2 regions of the Ketobacter sp. GenoA1 genome follow, and region 1 is predicted to be linked to the other one. Evidence: predicted binding sites of a transcription regulator. Region 1 holds the regulator's gene; the other holds the start of a gene.
What was found. The regulator FliA, encoded in region 1, starts transcription of late flagellar genes. The targets are predictions, from matches to a motif close to CTAAAGTTTNNNNNNNNNNNGCCGNTAA.

Region 1 (10,426 bases):
TCGGTTCAGTGTGCAGGGCTTGAATGTACTCTCTTATAACGAGATACCGGATAACAAACAGATTACCATTACCGCTTCAGTGGGCCAGTAATTGAATCAACGGCCGCGGAAGCAGCGAGGATAGACGATCATGAACACAAAAAAATTCATTGCAGCAGACATGCGTCAGGCTTTGAAATTGGTTCGTGAGGAACTGGGTGCAGACGCTGTGATTCTCTCCAATCGCAAGGTTGCCAACGGTATCGAAATCGTGGCCGCTGCTGATTACGATGAGTTTGTTGAGCAGCACAAAGCCCGCGAGCGCAAGCAGAACCACATTCCCGATTTTATGGCGGATTCGTCTGCTGCTCCGGCTCAGGGTGATCCTGCCCGGATGCTGAATGAGCGTGCTGCTTTCAATACCAGTGCCGAAGACAGGGCTGAGCTGATGGAAGCGTTGCAGCGTCGTGAACTGGCCAATAAGAAGTTTAATGATATGTGGCTGCAGCGCCTAAATGAGGGTGACGAGCCAAACGATCCGGATCTTCAGGTGCAGCTGAGTGCACAGGGCAAGGCCAAAGCCGTACCGCGGGAACGCAACGCTGAGCCGGTGGCCCGGCCGTCGGTCTCTACCCAACCCAGCCCGGAGCTGGCGGCCATGCGGGGTGAACTGAGCCAGTTACGTCAGATGCTGAATGTGCAAATGGCCAATGTGGCCTGGGGTAATTTTTCCCATCGCCATCCCTTGGAAGCTACAGTATTCAAAAAATTGGCACGTTTGGGGTTGTCTCCGGCCCTGAGCCGTAAGCTGGTTCGTAATCTGAAACCGGATGCGGATGCCAAGGCCGCCTGGCGTGAAGCGTTGCTGGAGCTGAGCGATGATTTGCCTCTTATGCAGGAAGACATTGTTTCCCATGGTGGTATATTCGCATTCGTGGGACCGGCCGGGGTGGGTAAAACCACAACCATTGCCAAAATCGCTACCCGGTTCGTGCTGGAGCATGGCGCCGAGAATTTGGCGCTCATTACCACCGACAGTTATCGGATAGCCGGACACGAACAGCTGAGCACGTTAGGCCGTATACTGAAGGTGCCGGTTCGTGTGGTGACGGAACAGCAGAGCCTCGATCAGCTGCTGCGTTCACTGTCCCGCAAGAAGCTGGTACTGATTGATACCGCCGGGTTAAGTCACAAGGATCAGGTACATCGTGAACAAATGACTATGCTTGAGAGCATGGGCGCCAATATTCAGCGCTGGCTGGTACTGTCATCCACCAGTCAGCGCCGGATTCTGGATCGAGCCATCAATGAATATAAGCATTTGAATCTTGAGGGCTGCATACTGACAAAACTGGACGAATCGGCCAGTTTGGGCGAGGCTTTAAGTGTTGCGATAGAATCGCAGTTGCCTATTGCCTATATCACGGACGGTCAGAACATTCCGGACGATATTGCCCGCCCGCATGCCAGTCGCCTGATCAACCATGCTATTGCGCTCGCTAAAGAGTACCGCATGGATGAGGATCAGGTGGCGGACTGGTACAACGAAGCTATTTCGGCGCACGAACCTGATCTGGCTTGCGGCTAACGAAGACAACATAAGGTGTATAGAAAAACGTTTATGAGCATTCATCCCGTGCAGGTTATCGCCGTCACCGGTGGCAAAGGTGGAGTTGGAAAAAGTAATGTCTCCATTAATCTGGGGGTGTGTCTGGCGGAGATGGGGCGCAGAGTCGTGTTGCTGGACGCCGATCTTGGCTTGGCCAACCTGGATATACTGTTGGGCATTTCCGCGCGTGAAAACCTCTCCCATGTGTTGAGGGGCGAGTGCAATATCAGGGATATTCTGGTGGAAGGGCCCGGCGGCATTAAGATTGTGCCGGCCTCATCCGGTACCCAGGAGCTGGTCAGCATGGGCCCTCGCGAACACGCTGGTCTGATACATGCTTTCAGTGAACTCAGTGATGATGTGGATGTACTGATCATTGATACCGCAGCGGGTATCTCAGAGATGGTCATGAGCTTTGTGACGGCCGCGCAGGAGAGCCTGTTTGTCGTCACCAATGAGCCAACCTCCATAACGGATGCCTACGCCATGATGAAAATTCTTAATCAAAAGCATGGGATATACCGCTTTAACGTGGTGGCCAACATGGTTCGCACGCAGCAGGAAGGGCGTGAGATATACAACAAGTTGACCAAAGTTACCGACCGATTTTTGGATGTGGCCCTGCAATTTTCCGGCTGCATTCCATTTGATGACTACCTCAGAAAGGCGGTCATGCGACAGAAGCCGGTGGTGGAAGCCTATCCCCGTAGTAAAGCGGCGCTAGCTTTCCGAACCCTGGCCAATAAAGTGGATAGCTGGCCGTTGCCGACAACTCCCAGGGGGCACCTGGAGTTCTTTGTGGATCGGCTGGTGCAGGGAGCCGTTGCCCGATAGGACAACCGAGTTTCCAATGCTGGGCATGAAGCGAAAGGCTATGTACAACGATGAAACGGCGCCGCAACTGGATACCCTGGTGGAGCAACACACTCCGCTGGTAAAGCGTATCGCCCATCATCTGATGGTCAGGATGCCGGCCGGGGTTTCCGTCGAGGATCTCTATCAGGCAGGTATGCTTGGCTTGTTGGATGCGCTTAAGCGTTTCGACAGCAGTAAGGGAGCGAGCTTTGAAACCTATGCCGGTATTCGCATTCGCGGCGCTATGGTGGATGAGTTACGCAAAGGCGAATGGGCACCCCGTTCAGTGCATCGTAATGCCCGGCGAATTCAACAGGTTATCCATGAAATCGAGAGTGAGACCGGTGCCGATGCACGGGATCGCGATATTGCCGGGCGGCTGGGTGTATCGATGGAAGAATATCACCTCATGCTGCAGGACAGCACCGCCACCCGTCTGTTCAGCCTGAACGAATTGGAAGGTGCCGAAGACCACATCACCACCGGATTACAGCAGGAGCAGGCGGAAAACCCCCTGGATGATCTGCAGAACGGCGTTTTCCGTACCCACCTGGCCCGGGCCATTGAGCAACTTCCCGAACGAGAGCAATTAGTCCTGTCCCTTTACTATGATGAAGAGCTGAACCTCAAGGAAATCGGGCAGGTGCTGGGGGTGAGTGAGTCCAGGGTCAGTCAGATTCACAGTCAGGCAGCCCAGCGCCTGCGATCCAGGCTGCAAGAGTGGCTTTGATTCTTCTCCAAAAACTGGATCAGACCAAAACACCTACTAGAATTAACAGAAAGGGACTGTTGAACGCCCCAATGCCGCATTCTTTCTGTTAACAGGTCGTTCAATAGCCAGAAATCTCAGTAGTTTGCACAAACGTAGTGAACTGGGTTCATTGGAGGCAACCTTGGACAAGAACATGAAAATCCTCATTGTTGATGACTTTTCCACGATGAGACGCATTATCAAGAACCTGCTGCGGGATCTGGGCTTTACCAACACCCAAGAAGCCGATGATGGAAGCTCAGCTCTGCCATTACTGAAATCCTCCGATTTTGATTTTCTTATTACGGATTGGAATATGCCGGGTATGACGGGCATTGATCTGCTGAAGGCGGTGCGTGCTGACGATAAGCTGCAAAGTCTGCCGGTATTGATGGTGACTGCAGAAGCCAAGCGTGAGCAAATCATTGAAGCCGCCCAAGCAGGCGTAAACGGCTATGTTGTGAAACCCTTCACTGCGCAGGCGCTGAAAGAAAAGATTGAGAAGATCTTTGAGCGCGTCGATGCATAGCAACATTCACCGTTAACGCAGATGTGAGACAAGCATGACGGAGCAAGCCCATCAGGATAACTTGGTTGAGTATGCCAAAACCCTGGTTGAACAATTGGAAAGTGGGGATGCCAAGGAAGCGATGCGGACAATTTCGTCCCTGCATAATCAGCGTGATCAAGTGTTGTTCCAGGAAGTGGGCAAGTTAACACGCAGTCTGCATGAATCGATCAAAAATTTTGCCATCGATACCAGCAACAGCGAGATGCGGGAAGAAATGTCCCGCATGCAGGATGCCTCCGATCGCTTGAGTTACGTTATTGAAAAGACAGAAACTGCTGCCAACAAGACCATGGACATGGTTGAAAACACCATGCCTGTGTCGGCCCATTTGCGCGAAACAGCCAGCAATCTGAAATCCGAATGGGATCGGTTGATGCGCCGTGAAATGACTGCCGATGAGTTTCGCCAGCTCACCAAAAAGATCGATGGTTTCCTGTGTACCGCAGTGGATGAATCGACTCGTATAGATTCCAATCTCTCAAACATCATGTTGGCGCAGGATTATCAGGATCTCACCGGGCAGGTCATCAAACGGGTGATTCAGTTGGTGAAGGAAGTGGAAGATAATCTGGTTAACCTGGTGACAATGGCCAGCACCATCGATCAGATTACCGGCCTTAAACACGATATTTCTCAAACACAAAATAAAAGTGAAGAAGATCCCATCGGTCCGGAAGGCCCCATTATTAACCCTGAAGCAAGGGAAGATGTTGTATCCAACCAGGATGATGTTGATGCTTTACTTTCCAGTCTTGGTTTTTAAAGGAGTCAGGGGATGAGCTTCGACGGCGACGAAGAAATACTGCAGGATTTTCTGGTTGAAGCAGGTGAGATTCTGGAAGTGCTGTCTGAACAGCTTGTGGATCTGGAAAACCGTCCTGACGATGCTGACTTATTGAATGCCATCTTTCGCGGTTTCCACACTGTCAAAGGCGGGGCCGGGTTTTTACAACTGGATACGTTGGTAGAGTTATGCCATGCCGCTGAGAATATATTTGACCTGCTGCGCAATGGAAAACTAACCGTTAATTCAGATCTGATGGATGTGGTGTTACAAGCCTTGGATGCGGTGAATTCCATGTTTGAGCAGGTCAATGGCCGTCAATATCCTGAACCGGCCGATCCTGCCCTGATGAGTGCATTGCACGCTATTCTACAGGGTGACTCGCCAAGTGCAGCTGCCAAAACTGATGCGGAACCTGCAGCGGTGGAAGCGCAGGGTGAACCTGAGAGGGGCGACATCACCGATGAGGAGTTTGAGCAGTTCCTTGATGCATTGGACGACAATAAGCCCGGGCAAGCCGCGGCTGCGGAGCCGGCGCCCAAGCAGTCAGATGGCGTAGACCTGTTTGGCGAAGATGAACCAGCAACCACAACCGGCTCAGCTGATGAAATTACCGAGGACGAGTTTGAGGCGTTGCTGGATCAGTTGCATGGCAAAGGTAAATTTGGCGGAGCACCTGCGGATGTGGCACCCGCAGCATCTGACGCGGGTAAGGGTTCGGAAGAGATCACCGATGATGAATTTGAGTCGCTGCTGGATGAATTGCACGGCAAGGGCAAACACGGTGGCACGCCAAAAGCGGATACTGGTGGTGGCCAATCAACATCGGGTGCTTCCTCCGATGACTTGATTACCGATGACGAATTTGAATCGCTACTGGATGATCTGCACGGTAAGGGTAAAGGCCCTACCAAGAATCAGGCTGAGCCCCCAGTGAGCTCTGGGGCTGCAGCTGTGAATAAACCAGCTGCTGTGTCCCGGCCCGCGGCCAAAGCTGTTGCCGAAGAACCCAAGAAAGCTGAGGCACCGGCAGCCAAAGCCGCTGCACCAACGAAGCCTGCCGCCGGCAAAGAGGCACCTGCCGCGGCGGAAAATACCGTTCGAGTTGATACCAAACGCCTGGATGAGATCATGAATATGGTGGGCGAACTGGTACTGGTGCGTAACCGGTTGGTGCGACTTGGTTTGCGCACTGCAGACGAGGATCTGGCCAAGGCGGTTGCCAATCTGGATGTGGTCACCGGTGATTTGCAAACGGCGGTTATGAAAACCCGTATGCAGCCCATCAAGAAAGTCTTTGGTCGCTTCCCGCGTGTGGTGCGGGATCTGGCTCGAAACCTGAAAAAGGAAATCACCCTGGAACTGGAGGGTGAAGAGACGGATCTGGATAAGAATCTGGTGGAAGCCCTGGCGGATCCGCTGGTGCATTTGGTGCGCAACAGCGTGGATCATGGCATAGAAGCACCGGATGAGCGCGAGAAAATCGGTAAGCCGCGCATGGGTAAGGTGTACCTGGCCGCAGAGCAGGAAGGCGACCATATTGTTCTCTCCATTACTGACGACGGTGGCGGCATGGATCCGGCTATGTTGCGGCGTAAAGCGGTTGAAAAAGGCCTGATGGATACCGAAGCCGCCGATCGCCTCAGTGATACGGAAGCCTTCAATCTGATATTTCATCCCGGTTTTTCCACCAAAGAGCAGATTTCAGATGTGTCTGGTCGTGGTGTGGGCATGGATGTGGTGAAAACCAAGATCACCCAACTGAACGGTACTATTGAAGTCCATTCGGAGAAGAACGTTGGTACCCGCATTGCCATAAAAGTACCCCTGACACTGGCGATTATGCCAACCCTGATGGTGATGCTGGGCAAACAGGCTTTTGCTTTACCTCTGGTGAACGTGAATGAAATTTTTCACTTGGATCTGTCGCGCACCAACGTGGTGGATGGGCAGGAAGTGGTGGTGGTACGGGAGAAAGCGTTGCCTCTGTTTCACCTGAAGCGCTGGTTGATTCGGGGTGCAGAGAATAAGGATAAGGAGGCCCACGTTGTTATTGTCAGCGTTGGTACCCAAAAGGTGGGTTTTGTGGTGGATCAGCTGATTGGCCAGGAGGAAGTGGTTATTAAGCCTCTTGGAAAAATGCTGCACGGTACACCCGGTATGGCCGGGGCAACCATTACCGGCGATGGGCGAATCGCCCTTATTCTGGATATTCCCAGCATGCTAAAAGCTTACGCGCAACGCAGTTGATTGCACGGCGTTGCCGTTTCGGAGATGTTGAATGCCAACCAACGTGCTTGTCGTAGACGACTCCGCATTTTTCCGCAGAAGAATAAAAGATATTCTGGAAAAAAATCCTGATCTGAAAGTGATTGGGTTTGCGGACAACGGCAAGGTGGCTGTTGAAAAAGCAAAAGAGCTCAAGCCTGATGTCATTACCATGGATTATGAAATGCCGTTACTTGATGGTATTTCTGCCGTGCGTATGATTATGGCGGAACAACCCACGCCCATTTTGATGTTTTCTTCACTCAGTTACGAAGGTGCGCGCGTTACTTTGGACGCACTGGAAGCCGGCGCACTGGATTATCTGCCCAAGAGTTTTGAATCCATGTCCGGCGATCCCGGTGACAGCGCCAAGCTGTTGCAGGATCGAGTCATTGCCCTATCCCGGCGTGGGGCATTTGTACGACGCTCTTCGGCTGCCACTGTGGCCAGGGAACCGATTGCAACGCCCAAAGCATCCCCTAAGACGACACCCACCCGAGGAGCGCCGGCACCCAGTACGCAACGTGGAGAACAACGCCCAGTACAGCCCAAAGCCCGGGCCTCCCGTAGCCATAAATCGCCGTTGGATACGCTGCAGGGGGATCGGCCGCGCATTGTATTGATTGGGGCATCCACCGGCGGGCCGGTCGCCTTGCAGAATATTTTGACGTCGTTGCCGGACAGTTTTCCATTGCCAATTTTGCTGGTGCAACATATGCCGGGGACATTTACTTCCGCTTTTGCGGAAAGATTAAACCGCTTATGCAAGATCAACGTGAAAGAAGCTGTGGATAACGACGCAATTCGACCCGGTACGGCGTTGCTGGCACCGGGCGGCAAACAAATGCTGATGGATGGAAATGGCCAATCTGTCTCCATTATTGATGGTAATGATCGTATTCAGTATCGACCCAGCGTCGATATTACCTTTGGCTCAGTTGCCCGCACAATAAGAGGCAAGGTTCTTGCATTGGTGTTGACTGGCATGGGCAGTGATGGTCGTGAAGGGTGTAAATTACTGAAGCGCAATGGTGCGACAGTCTGGACCCAGAACGAGCAGAGTTGTGTGGTTTACGGAATGCCCATGGCAGTGGAATCCGCTGGTTTATCCGATGCGGTTATCGATATTAAAGACGTAGGATCAATTCTGGGCGAGCTGCACTGATACTATGGATATCTTAAGTTTCCTCGGCCTTCTAATCGGTATGATTGCCATTGTGGGCGGTAATGCGATGGAAGGTGGACATTTATCGGGCCTGGCGAATGGGCCGGCTGCGGTGATCGTGATAGGCGGTACGCTGGGGGCGGCGATGCTGCAGACACCCATGTCCATCTTCAAGCACTCCTTCACGGTATCGCGCTGGGTATTCTTTCCCCCGGTGGTTGATATGAAAGAAAAAATTGACCGCGTTATCCAATGGAGCCTAACGGCACGCAAAGAAGGATTGCTGGGGCTCGAGGCGATCACGGAGAATGAAGCAGACAGTTTCTCCCGCAAGGGCCTACAGTTACTGGTGGATGGTGGTGAACCTGAATCAATTCGTAATATCCTGGAAGTGGAATTGGTTACCCAGGAGGACAAAGATCTGCAGGCGGCTAAAGTGTTTGAAGCCATGGGTGGTTACTCTCCCACTATCGGTATCATCGGTGCGGTGATGGGCTTGATCCACGTTATGGGAAACCTGGCCGATCCCAGTAAGCTGGGGGCCGGTATTGCAACGGCGTTTGTTGCCACCATCTATGGGGTGGGGGTGGCGAACCTCGTTTTTCTGCCCATTGCAGCCAAACTCAAATCCACCATCAAAGCGCAAAGCAGTCAACGGGAAATGATTATAGAAGGGCTGATTGCCATTGCCGACGGTGAGAACCCGCGCACCATCGAGATGAAACTCGAAGGTTATCTGGACAAGTAGTCCGGAGGGCATATGCGTCGAAGACAAGTGGAGGAACATGAAAATCATGAGCGTTGGGTCATCTCCTACGCTGACTTCATTACCCTGCTGTTCGCGTTTTTTGTGGTTATGTATTCCATCTCGTCGGTCAACGAGGGCAAGTATAAAGTTCTGTCGGATTCCCTGGTCAGTGTCTTCAATGCGCAGCCTAAAACGTTCGATCCTTTGACGGTAGGTGATAAGGATGTGCGCAAAAGTAACGATCAGTTAATCAAGCTGCCGATTCCCGGAGACTATCCAAGCAAGGATGACTATAAATTCAGTGTTGAAGGACTGTTTGATGATGTAGAAAACCGCGCGGCCCGACAGGGCGAAATGCGGGATAACGAAGTCGATCATTTATCCAAAATAACCGAACAACTGGCCACCAAACTGCAACAGCAAATCGACAGTAATGAAGTGGAGATTCGTGGCAACGACGAATGGATCGAAGTCAACATCAAAGCCAGTGTACTCTATCCCAGTGGCAGCGCAACGCTGTCAGATCCGGCAAAGAGTGTTCTGTCCACGGTCAGTGACATCCTACGGGACAAGCCTAACCCCATTCATGTTGAAGGCTATACCGATAACGTACCCATTGAAACCCGGCAATTTCCGTCAAATTGGGAGTTGTCCGCTGCCCGTGCTGCCAGTGTTGTCCGTTATTTCGAACAGCGTGGCATCAATCCGGCACAATTAGCGGCCGTTGGCTATGGAGAACATCATCCGGTGGCCGATAACGATAATGAAGAGGGGCGTTCCCGTAATCGTCGAATTGCGCTGGTGATATCAAAGTCCGAGACGGCAGCCGAAAGCAAGGTGAGTGCCGAAACCGCACCGGATTACAAGATGGGTACGGGCAGTAACGCGCCGCTTGATCGGCGCCAGCGTGATGAAGCTGAGGTTCCTCTGCGCATTATTCGATTGCAGGATGGCGGACTGTTGTTTTCCGCAGACGCAGAGCAAGACAGCCAGCAAGACACGCAACAGGATAAATAGGGCAGACACGTGAAGATTTGGGCGGTGGCAAATCAAAAAGGTGGTGTGGGCAAGACCACTACAGTGGTCGGCCTGGGTGGTTTGTTGGCACAGCAGGGACAGCGGGTGTTGATGGTTGATCTGGATCCCCATGGTTCGTTAACCAGTTATTTCCAACACAATCCCGATGAAATGGAGCAGTCGGTTTATCAGTTGTTCCAGCACAAAGGCGATGTGCCTGCGCATTTGCCGGCGCAACTGATCCTGAATAGCGGATACGAGCGTTTGGATTTCCTGCCTGCTTCCACTTCCCTGGCCATGCTGGAACGGCAGGCAGTCAGTCAGGGTGGGGCAGGGTTGGTGGTGTCCAAGACCCTGGCCTGTTTGTGGGAGGATTATGATTATGTGCTGATGGATACGCCTCCGATTCTGGGGGTGTTGTTAATTAACGCCCTGGCGGCCTGTCAGCAGCTGTTGTTACCGGTTCAAACAGAGTTTCTGGCCATCAAAGGCCTGGAGCGAATGATGCGAACTTTGCAGATGGTGATGAAATCCCAGCGTAGGGCATTGCCGTACCTGGTGGTGCCCACCATGTTTGATCGACGCACACAGGCTTCGGTAGGCAGCTTGCGAGTGCTGCGTCAAACTTATGACGGCCACATTTGGCCGTCTGCGATTCCCGTGGACACCCGCTTCAGGG
Region 2 (10,426 bases), 280 kb from region 1:
GATCCCACTGCAGTTCTTCCACGCTGCGGCCAATACCGGCCGTGCGAATGATGACACCCATGTCCTGAGGAATATTCAGGGCATTCATCACTTCCCGCAGCGCGGCACGATCATCGCCATCGATACGCCGGGAAATGCCACCGGCACGGGGGTTATTTGGCATCAATACCAGGTAACGGCCCGCCAGGCTGATAAACGTGGAAAGGGCGGCACCCTTGTTGCCACGTTCTTCTTTGCCCACTTGCAGGATGACTTCCTGGCCTTCCTTGATCACATCCTTGATGGTGAATCGGCCCTGAATGTCTTTGGGGTTTTTAACAAAGTATTCACGGGAGATTTCTTTCAACGGCAGGAAGCCGTGACGTTCCGAGCCGAAATCCACAAATGCGGCTTCCAGGCTGGGTTCAATACGGGTGATGCGACCTTTATAAATATTGGATTTTTTTTGTTCGCGGGTACGGTGTTCGATATCCAGATCGTATAAACGCTGTCCATCGACCAAGGCAACACGCAACTCTTCTGAGTGTGTTGCGTTAATCAACATTCTTTTCATGCAGGTGTGTATCCAGCAATAAATGCGTACAACAGCGGTATAAAACACGGATTACGGGCGGGAAGTGAGGTATCAACCGATCTGAGCAACCTCGCTGCAGATCAGCGGCCTGACCCATCATAATGGCAGGCAACTGTGACAACGCGGAGTCTGACTTAATGCGTCGTAGCACACACTGTCCGGCTTGAACTACTGTTGCATTCAAGACCGGTTAATTCACTTTTCACCGGGGCGGTTTGCGCTCTGTTAGCGGGTCGCCCTTTATCTGGCCATGATGCTCGATTTTTGATCGCACTGTGTGAAATCGTCTGTGCGATGGACTGATGGAGCGTTTCAAATCAGGCCGCGATAAATAATCTAGTCTTTATAATCACTGTTAAACGCGTGTTTAACATTCACGTGCTCCATACTGACTTTTGGTCAAACGGATGCAACGTACCTATTTTCTTTCTTTCATTTGCGCTTGCTTGCCGGCCCGCTTGGCGCACCGGTTTGCATTGCTGATTTTTTGCTCACTGTGCGTTTTGGAACGTTGGTCTGGCACGTATCGGCACAAGTTAGTGGTTCCGCCGCACAGTGTTGCCGTATGGGGCGTCGCCCGACTCTACAGCGATTATCGTTTGGTGGGGTCAGTATTCAGGCCTGAGCGCTGACAGTACTGAAACATCCACGTCGGATAATGTTAACGTGCCGCAAGTTCAGTTCGCGCTTGTCGTACGTCAGTCATGCAGCGTACGTTGAGCAGAAGTGTTGCGGCTGTTGGGCCTCTGGCAGCGGATATAGCAGGATAATTAGGTGATCGCCGCAATTCTGGGTAGAATATGCAGCCCTTGGATTCCTGGCTTTGACTGGCAGGGCGGTTCAGGGAAACCCCTGATAATGCCTTGCCTGCCGCTTTCGTAGGCTCACCGCAATATAGCAGGAATTGTTAACCTCATCAAACAGATAGCTTTAAGTCCTTGATTCTTCATGAGCAGTAATGATAAGCGCCCCTCGGTAGCCATGGTCACGGTTACCGAAGACCAATTTGGTCAAAGGCTCGATAATTTCCTGATGACCCGCCTGAAAGGTGTACCAAAATCAGCGATTTATCGCATGATTCGCAAGGGAGAGGTGCGTGTGAACAAGGGGCGCACCAAGCCTGATTACAAGCTGCAGCAAGGGGATCTGGTGCGGGTACCGCCGGCGCGAACCAAAGAGGTGTCCGCTAGTACGCCTTTTGTGGGAGATAGCTTGAAAAGCCAGCTTGAAAGCGCCATTTTGTATGAAGACGATGGATTAATCGTGCTCAACAAGCCCAGCGGCCTGGCCGTGCATGGCGGCAGCGGGGTCAGCCTGGGTGTGATTGAGGCACTGCGGCAGATACGGCCGGGGCAGCGTTTTCTGGAGCTGGTGCACCGGCTGGACCGGGATACCTCCGGCTGTTTAATGGTGGCGAAAAAGCGAAGTGTCCTGAAAAAACTGCATGAGGATCTGCGGCTCGGCGCAATGCAGAAAACCTATCTGGCCCTGCTCTGGGGGCGCTGGAGCGGGCTGGAGCATCGAATCGAGGCACCGTTGCGCAAGTTTCATTTGGCGTCAGGAGAGAGGGTGGTCCGGGTTTCGGCCGATGGCAAGCCGTCCCTGACCCTGTTTCGCCAGCTGGAACTGTACGAACAGGCCACACTGGTCGAAGCCCGGCCGATCACCGGCCGCACCCATCAAATCCGGGTGCACGCCCAGCATGCCGGTCACCCCATTGCCGGGGATGACAAGTATCTGCATCGTGAGCAGGCGGTCTATTTCGAAGAGAGGGGGCTCAAACGGCTGTTTTTGCATGCCGCCAGTCTAGAATTGCAGGATTTGGACGGCAATTCCCGTTTGTTTGAAGCTCCTTTGCCGCCGGAACTGAGCACCTTTCTGAGCAGGTTGTAATGGCATGTCTGAATATAAACTGATTGTATTTGATTGGGATGGCACACTCATGAACTCGCTGTCCCGTATCGCCGCCTGCATGCAGGCGGCGGCCCGGGATCTTGCGATCGACCCCGCTACTGAACTGCAGGTGCATGAGATAGTGGGGCTGGCGCTGGATCTGGCGATTCAGCGCTTGCACCCGGCCCTGGGAGTGGAACAGATTCAAGCCATGCGCCAGCGTTATTCCCATCATTATATTGAGGCAGAGGCCAATCCCAGTCCATTTTATGACGGTATTCCACAGATGCTCAGCAGCCTGAGTGACCGTGGTACGTTGCTCAGTGTCGCCACCGGTAAGAGCCGCAAGGGCTTGTCACGGGTGTTCAATGCCCACGGTGTGGGGGAGCTGTTTCACAGTTCACGCTGTGCCGACGAAACCCGTTCCAAGCCGGAGCCCGATATGTTGCTGGAGATTCTGGAGATGCATGAACTGGCGCCCCGTGACGCGGTCATGGTGGGGGATACGGAATTTGATCTGGAGATGGCCAGTCGCGCCGGTGTGGATGCGGTTGGCGTTACCTGGGGTGCCCATGATATAAATCGGCTCCAACGCCATAACCCGAAAATATGCGTGGACAGTGTGGATCAGTTATCCCGCTGGCTACACCAGGCAGTGTAAGGAAAGAGAATACATGACTGAAAATCAGAACAGTAACAGTAATTATCAGCGCAATGACCGGGGTCGCTTTAACCGGCCCCGTTCCAGTAAAGAGTGGAAGCTGATTGAAAAAATGGTGATGTCGTCCCAGGATGAGCATCGCAAGGCACGGCGCTGGGGCATCTTTTTCAAATCCCTGACCTTTGTGTATTTGTTTGTCATGCTGATGATCTTCAATCCCGGTATGTGGGATTCCGGCACTGTTACCGCCAGCGAGCCCCACGTAGGCCTGGTGGATCTTAAGGGTATGATCATGGACGATTCTGAAGCCAGCGCCGACCGCCTGGTATCCGGCCTGCGTGACGCGTTTGAGGCAGAGCATTCCAAAGGGGTGATTCTGCGTGTCAACAGTCCCGGCGGCAGCCCGGTGCAGTCCGGTCTGGTGTATCGGGAAGTACAGCGTTTGAAACAATTGCACCCGGAAAAGAAGGTGTATGCGGTCATCACGGATATCGGTGCGTCCGGAGCTTACTACATCTCAGCCTCAGCCGATGAGATCTACGCCGACCCCGCCAGCCTGGTGGGCTCCATTGGCGTCGTCAGTGACGGTTTTGGTTTTGTCGGTGTAATGGAGAAGCTGGGTGTTGAGCGCCGGGTATATACCTCCGGCACCAATAAAGCCATGCTGGATCCGTTCCAGCCGGAGGACCCCAAGCAGAAGGAATTTTTCTCCAGCATTCTGTCTGATGTGCATCAGCAGTTCATTGATGCGGTGAAAGAAGGTCGTGGTGATCGGATCAAGGATGATGATATTGTGTTTTCCGGATTGTTCTGGTCCGGGCGCCAGGCATTGGAGTTGGGGCTGGTGGATGGCCTTGCCAGTCCGGGCCAGGTGGCACGGGAAATTATCGGGCAGGAAGAAATCGTCGATTATACCCCCCGTGTCAGCCCGTTGCAGGCGTTTACCAGCCGCCTGGGCGTATCGATGGCGGACCGGTTAATGGCCACTCTGGGCATCGGTACCATCTCGTTGAAATAACCCGCCAGCAAAAGGGCGCCCTGTCGGCGCCCTTTGCTTGCTCATGATTGTTGGTTGCAATAAATCTCAGCTCACGTTCAGCAACCGATTGATTATGGTATCCACCGTGCTTTGCATGGTGTGGTATTCCACAAACACAACGCCGTTTTCATCGTTGCGCGTTGGCAGCCAACTTAATCGCATCAACATGAAGCCGTGTACGCAGGCAATAAAATCTGCAGCGCTGAGCTTGTTGCCTTCTCCGCAATGGCGGTCGATCAGGTTCTGCACCCGGGTGTGCATATCGTTGATTTCTGAAGGCAGTCCGAAGTTCTGATTGACTGCGGCGCGATGATTCAGCGGGTCATAACCCAGCGGTACCGATTGATCGCGAAGAATCAGGCGAAAGTAAGCAGGGTGGTCACCAAGAAATGCCAACATGTCCTGGGCGCCTTTCTTCAGTGTTTCAATGGGAGATTCACCTGGTTTGGCAACATAAAGCAAAGTCATGCCTTTGCTGATGCGGCTGCCCATTGCCGCCAGTATGTCTTCTCGCCCGCTGAAGTGTGCGTACACAGAAGGCAGTTTGATACCGATTTTGTCGGCAACATCCTGCAGCTTCAAATGTTCGATACCATGTAACGCAGCCAACGCTTCTGCTTCGTCGATAATCTTTTCTTTCGTGTTTCTGCGTCTTGGTTTGTTGATCTGAATATCATCGGCCATCAGTTTTTCGCCTCTATCACAGGGTGCGCGACATACAGCTCGCACACGCCGTAGCACCTAACAATATAAGTGTAGACGCCCGCTGAAATTTGTTCAGAAATTGGCAAAAAAAATTACGGAATTTGTATACCCTGATTTCTAAGCAAATCAGCTAATTTTATTAGGGGTAAGCCAATCAATGCGTTAGGATCATCTCCTTCCAGTTTGCGGAATAAGCTAATTCCCAGACCTTCTGATTTAAAGCTACCAGCGCAGTTAAATGGCGCCTCTTTGTCCAGATAGCGGTTAATTTCATCGTCCTTCAGATGGCGGAAGTGAACATGAAAGGGCTCAACCACTAATTCACTTCGGTGAGTACTGGCATCATAGAGGCAGAGGCTGGTAAAAAACGTGACCGTGTTTCCACTGCTGGCCTTCAGTTGCAGAAAGGCCTGTTGTTGATTACCGGGTTTGCCGTTGATCTTGTCATTCAGCACTGATACCTGATCGCTGGCAATGATCAGCGCACTGGGAAAATGCGCTGCAACCGCTTTTGCCTTGGCAATGGCCAGGCGGCCGACCAGGTCTTTGGGTGTTTCTCCCGCATGGGGGGTTTCGTCAATATCGGGTGAGCAGGTCTCGAATTCCGGTATCAGTTTGCGCAATAATTCTTTGCGAAAAGGGGAGCTGGAACCCAGCACGATCTGTTTCACTGTTTTCTCCGAAAAGCGGTCAGAAGATCAAATGGTTAGCGGCGGGCGCTCGGTTAAGCTAAGAGACTTAGGCGGGCTTGCCTTGTGTGCCCGGGCGGCGGTCATGATCTCATAGCCAAAATGCCTGATCCAGTTGAAAAAAAGCCTGTTAAAGCCTTTGACAGAGTACGGCCTTGACCCTAGAATTGCGCGCTTATGTTTGAGCACCCACTGCCATTAACGATTAAACCGGTCAAACTTGCCCGCCAGGAAGGCAAGCTCAGCGGGTTTATGCCGTTGCAGCAGCTGACCACTCTGGCAGCCGATTGTGTTTCAGAAGAAGGGCGGGTCGAAGCCGATCTGCAACTCAGAATGGAGCAGTCCCGGCCGGAAATACACGGTACGGCCAATGCAGAAGTGAAGTTGGTGTGCCAGCGTTGCCTGGAACCGGTGGCAGTGAAAGTGGATGTGAGTATTGCTCTTGGTTTTGTCCAGGACGAAGCCCAGATCGCCCAACTGCCGGAAAGCCTTGAGCCGTTCATGCTCGAGGAAGAGGAAGTTCCTCTGGCGGAGCTGCTCGAGCAGGAACTGATTTTGGCGCTGCCCATCGTTGCTTACCATGATACCTGTGAACCGTATCCGTACGCAGGCAAGGAAGAAGCCGAGGCTGCGGTGGCAGATGAAAAGCCCAACCCTTTTGCTGTGCTGGAACAGCTAAAGGACAGTTTGAAAAAATCCGATAAGTAATAGTTGTAACGTTAGTCAGGAGCATACAATGGCAGTTCAACAGAACCGTAAAACCCGATCCAAGCGTGGCATGCGCCGTTCTCATGACAGCCTGCCCGGCCAAACTCTGTCTGAAGACGTAACCACCGGTGAAACTCACCGTCGTCACCACGTAACACCAGACGGTTTTTATCGTGGTCGTCAGGTTATCGCCAGTAAAGACGACGAGTAAGTAAGCCAAGCCGTCTGCATGGTTACCCTTGCGGTTGACGCAATGGGCGGGGACTTCGGTCCCGATGTGACAGTACCCGCAGTTCTGCGTGCTCTTTCTGAGCAGCAGGATTTGCGGGTTTTGTTGTTTGGCAATAAAAATACGATTCAATCCCTGTTGGGGCCTCGCAATGTCGATCGTTTGGTGGTACGCCACACGGAGCAGGATATCGGCATGTCAGAATCCCCTGCCATCGCCTTGCGCACCAAAAAACAATCCTCCATGGCGCTCATGTTGCAAGCTGTCCGTGATGGTGATGCCGACGGTTGTGTCAGTGCCGGCAATACCGGAGCACTGATGGTGTTAAGCCGCCATATTCTGAAAACCACCGAATCCATTGATCGGCCCGCCATTATTTCCGCATTGCCGCGGGAAGACGGTAAGCACACCTTTGTGTTGGACCTGGGCGCCAATGTGGGGTGTGATTCGGAGCAGTTGTATCAGTTCGCGGTGATGGGACAGGCCGTTGCTCAGGTGCTTGACGACACCCGGCAGCCATCCGTTGCCTTGCTCAATATCGGCAGCGAAGAGATAAAAGGCAATGATCAGGTGAGGGCAGCCAACGATCTGCTGCGGGAGGACACCGGGTTGAATTATATCGGCTACGTGGAAGGATCGGATTTGTTCCGGGCCAAAGCCGATGTGGTGGTCTGCGACGGTTTCGTTGGAAATGTGGCGTTGAAAACCATTGAGGGACTGGCACGGTATGTGATGTCGGAAGTGCGCAGGGAATTCAGGCAAAACTGGTGGAGCCGGTTGCTTGGGCTGTTGGTGTTACCGTTGTGGAAAAAAGTGGAAGAGCGCATCAATCCCAGTGGTTATAATGGCGCAGCGTTTGTGGGGTTAAGGGGCGTAGTGGTAAAAAGCCACGGCAATGCGGACGCCTATGAATTCAATCAGGCCATTCTGTCAGCCAGGCAGTATGTGGATAAAAATCTACCGCAGAAAATAGAGAATCTGTTGAGCTGACGTTGCTAAATTTTGTTACTTTTCCGGCAAGCAGCCTTTGCTTATGCCGGGTATGATTGGGAAAATCTGCCAGTACAGGGATCGCCAAACTGCACTTCGCCGCTGGCAGTTAAACTGGCAGTTAAAGTAAGGTACACAAGGTATTTCATGAATAAAGAACTCGCATTTGTCTTCCCCGGACAAGGATCTCAATCCGTTGGTATGATGGCGGATCTCAACCAAGCCCACCCAGAGGTTAAGCAGACGTTTGACGAGGCCTCCGAAACCTTTGGCCAGGACATGTGGTCACTGGCGCAAAATGGTCCGGAGCAGCACCTGGCCCAGACCGAAATCACCCAGCCCATTATGTTTGTTGCCGGCGTTGCCGCCTGGCGGGCCTGGTCGGCGACTACCGATATCCAGCCTGCGTTGATGGCGGGACACAGTCTGGGGGAATACAGTGCCTATGTTTCAGCGGGTGCCATCAGCCTTGAAGAGGGTGTCAGGCTGGTCAAGCGTCGCGGTGAACTGATGCGCGATGCCTGTCCGGGTGGGCAGGGAAAAATGGCAGCCATCCTGGGCCTGGATGACGATAAGGCCATTTCTGTGTGCGCGGATGCCGAACAGGGCCAAGTGGTTCAGGCAGTAAACTTTAATTCCCCCGGGCAGGTGGTGATTGCAGGTCATGCGGAGGCGGTGGATCGGGCCATTGCTCTGGCAAAAGAGGCGGGCGCCAAAAAAGCCATGCCCCTGGCGGTGAGTGTGCCGTGTCATTCGGATCTGATGAGGCCGGCGGCTGAATCGCTGGCCGAGCAATTGCGGGCCACCAACATCCAAGCACCGTCCATTCCGGTGGTGAACAATATTGATGCAGAGATTGAGCTGGACCCTGCCAAGATCCGTGACAAGTTGATCGCCCAGCTGTACAGTCCGGTGCTTTGGGTTGCATCGGTCAACACCATGGCTGCAGCCGGGATTACCTCCCTGGTGGAATGCGGCCCGGGTAAGGTTTTGTGTGGTATGAGTAAGCGTATCGTGCGTGGTATGAACGTATCCACATTACAGGATCAAGCCGGCTTTGACGCCACTTTGGCGGCACTGACGGAATAAAAAACGACAACAATGAGAAAAGGAGCGCGAAATGTCCCTAGAAGGTAAAGTGGCCCTGGTTACAGGCGCCAGCCGTGGTATAGGCAGGGCTATCGCCGAAGCGTTGATCAAACAGGGTGCAGTGGTATTGGGTACCGCCACCACTGAATCCGGTGCCGAGCACATTTCTGAATACATTAACGCCGCCGGTGGTAACGGGCGGGGTTTTTGCCTCAATGTGACGGATCCCGCCAGCATCGATGTGGTCATGAATCAAATTCAGAAAGAGTTCGGTGCGCCGCAGATACTGGTTAACAATGCCGGTATAACCCGGGACAACCTGATGTTGCGCATGAAGGAAGAAGAATGGGATCAGGTTATCGATACGAATCTTACTTCCGTGTTCAGAATGAGTAAGGCTTGCCTGCGGGGTATGACCAAGGCCCGCTGGGGCCGTATTGTGAACATCAGTTCCGTGGTGGGTTTGATGGGGAACATGGGGCAGGCGAACTACAGCGCTGCCAAATCCGGCCTTGAGGGCTTTACCCGTTCCCTGGCGCGGGAGATCGGTTCCCGTGGTATTACGGTCAATGCGGTGGCGCCCGGATTCATCGATACTGATATGACCAAAGAGCTGCCGGAAGCGAATAAAGAGGCGATGCTGAGCCAGATTCCTGCTGGCCGACTGGGGCAGCCCGAAGAGATCGCCGCAGTGGTTTCTTTCCTTGCCAGTGAAGAATCTAGTTACATTACAGGGGCAACAATTCCTGTTAATGGCGGTATGTATATGTGATATAGTTGCCGCACTGGTTTGATGGTGTCTGCCTGGGCTCTGACCGAAGTGGGGGAGGGTTCTACAGGCACAATGATTATATATAAACGATAAAACCCTAATTTCTGTAGGGATCATTCACAGGAGATAAGAGTCAAATGAGTAGCAATATCGAAGAGCGCGTCAAGAAAATCGTGGCCGAACAGCTTGGCGTTAAACTGGAAGAGGTCACTAATGACGCTTCTTTCGTCGAAGATCTGGGGGCTGACTCTCTTGACACCGTCGAGTTGGTAATGGCTCTGGAAGAAGAATTTGAAACTGAAATTCCTGACGAAGAAGCAGAAAAAATCACCAAAGTTCAGGAAGCGATTGATTACGTGCAGGCAAACCTGTAAGCACGCCGTCAGAGCAGTAAAGCCGCTGATTTTTCAGCGGCTTTTTTTTGTGTGGGGTGTGGGAGTTGCGGCACTGCTGAGTGTTTTTTGAACTAAACTTTTTACGTCTGGTTACGAAATCTTTTGAAAGACATTTCAGGTATATAACAATAATGTAACAGGGGTAAACTAGCGTCCCCGGTAGAAATACTTAGAACTGAGAATAGTATTTGGAGGAAATATTGTGAGCCGCAGAGTGGTGATCACTGGAATGGGGGCTGTTACCCCCCTGGGTAACAGCGTAGAAGACACATGGAAAGGTCTGCTGGAAGGAAAGAGCGGAATTGCCCCCATCGAGAACTACGATGTCTCCAGCTATTCAACCCGGTTTGCCGGCCAGATCCGCAATCTGGACGTGACCGAGTACCTGTCGTCAAAAGAAGCCCGCAAGATTGACCCTTTTATTCAGTACGGACTGGTTGCCAGTATACAGGCGATACGGGATTCCGGACTGGAAGTGACGGATGCCAACCGTAAGCGAATCGGTGTCGCTGTGGGGTCGGGAATCGGTGGTATCGGCACCATCGAGCGCAACAAGGAGTTACTGGATAAGGGCGGTATTCGCAAAGTCAGCCCGTTTTTGGTGCCCGGTTCCATCATCAATATGATATCCGGAAATTTGTCCATTATGTTTGGCCTGCAAGGGCCGAATTGGGCCATTACC

Region 2: the regulator FliA is predicted to act here: its motif matches at 5,579-5,606, upstream of D9N13_RS09900 (Maf family protein).

The regions. Positions count from the first base shown of each region.
Region 1 is NZ_RCHM01000023.1:12,953-23,378, forward strand. It holds gene flhA (flagellar biosynthesis protein FlhA) at 1-91, shown strand, start outside; gene flhF (flagellar biosynthesis protein FlhF) at 131-1,567, shown strand; gene D9N13_RS08600 (MinD/ParA family protein) at 1,601-2,422, shown strand; gene D9N13_RS08605 (RNA polymerase sigma factor FliA) at 2,463-3,173, shown strand; gene cheY (chemotaxis response regulator CheY) at 3,337-3,723, shown strand; gene D9N13_RS08615 (protein phosphatase CheZ) at 3,758-4,528, shown strand; gene D9N13_RS08620 (chemotaxis protein CheA) at 4,541-6,799, shown strand; gene D9N13_RS08625 (chemotaxis response regulator protein-glutamate methylesterase) at 6,831-7,982, shown strand; gene D9N13_RS08630 (flagellar motor protein) at 7,987-8,730, shown strand; gene motD (flagellar motor protein MotD) at 8,743-9,747, shown strand; gene D9N13_RS08640 (ParA family protein) at 9,757-10,426, shown strand, end outside.
Region 2 is NZ_RCHM01000023.1:295,511-305,936, forward strand. It holds gene rne (ribonuclease E) at 1-553, opposite strand, end outside; gene rluC (23S rRNA pseudouridine(955/2504/2580) synthase RluC) at 1,523-2,467, shown strand; gene D9N13_RS09885 (HAD family hydrolase) at 2,472-3,128, shown strand; gene D9N13_RS09890 (S49 family peptidase) at 3,142-4,146, shown strand; gene D9N13_RS09895 (TetR/AcrR family transcriptional regulator) at 4,213-4,851, opposite strand; gene D9N13_RS09900 (Maf family protein) at 4,965-5,543, opposite strand; gene D9N13_RS09905 (YceD family protein) at 5,739-6,269, shown strand; gene rpmF (50S ribosomal protein L32) at 6,298-6,480, shown strand; gene plsX (phosphate acyltransferase PlsX) at 6,499-7,488, shown strand; gene fabD (ACP S-malonyltransferase) at 7,636-8,577, shown strand; gene fabG (3-oxoacyl-ACP reductase FabG) at 8,609-9,349, shown strand; gene acpP (acyl carrier protein) at 9,487-9,723, shown strand; gene fabF (beta-ketoacyl-ACP synthase II) at 9,944-10,426, shown strand, end outside.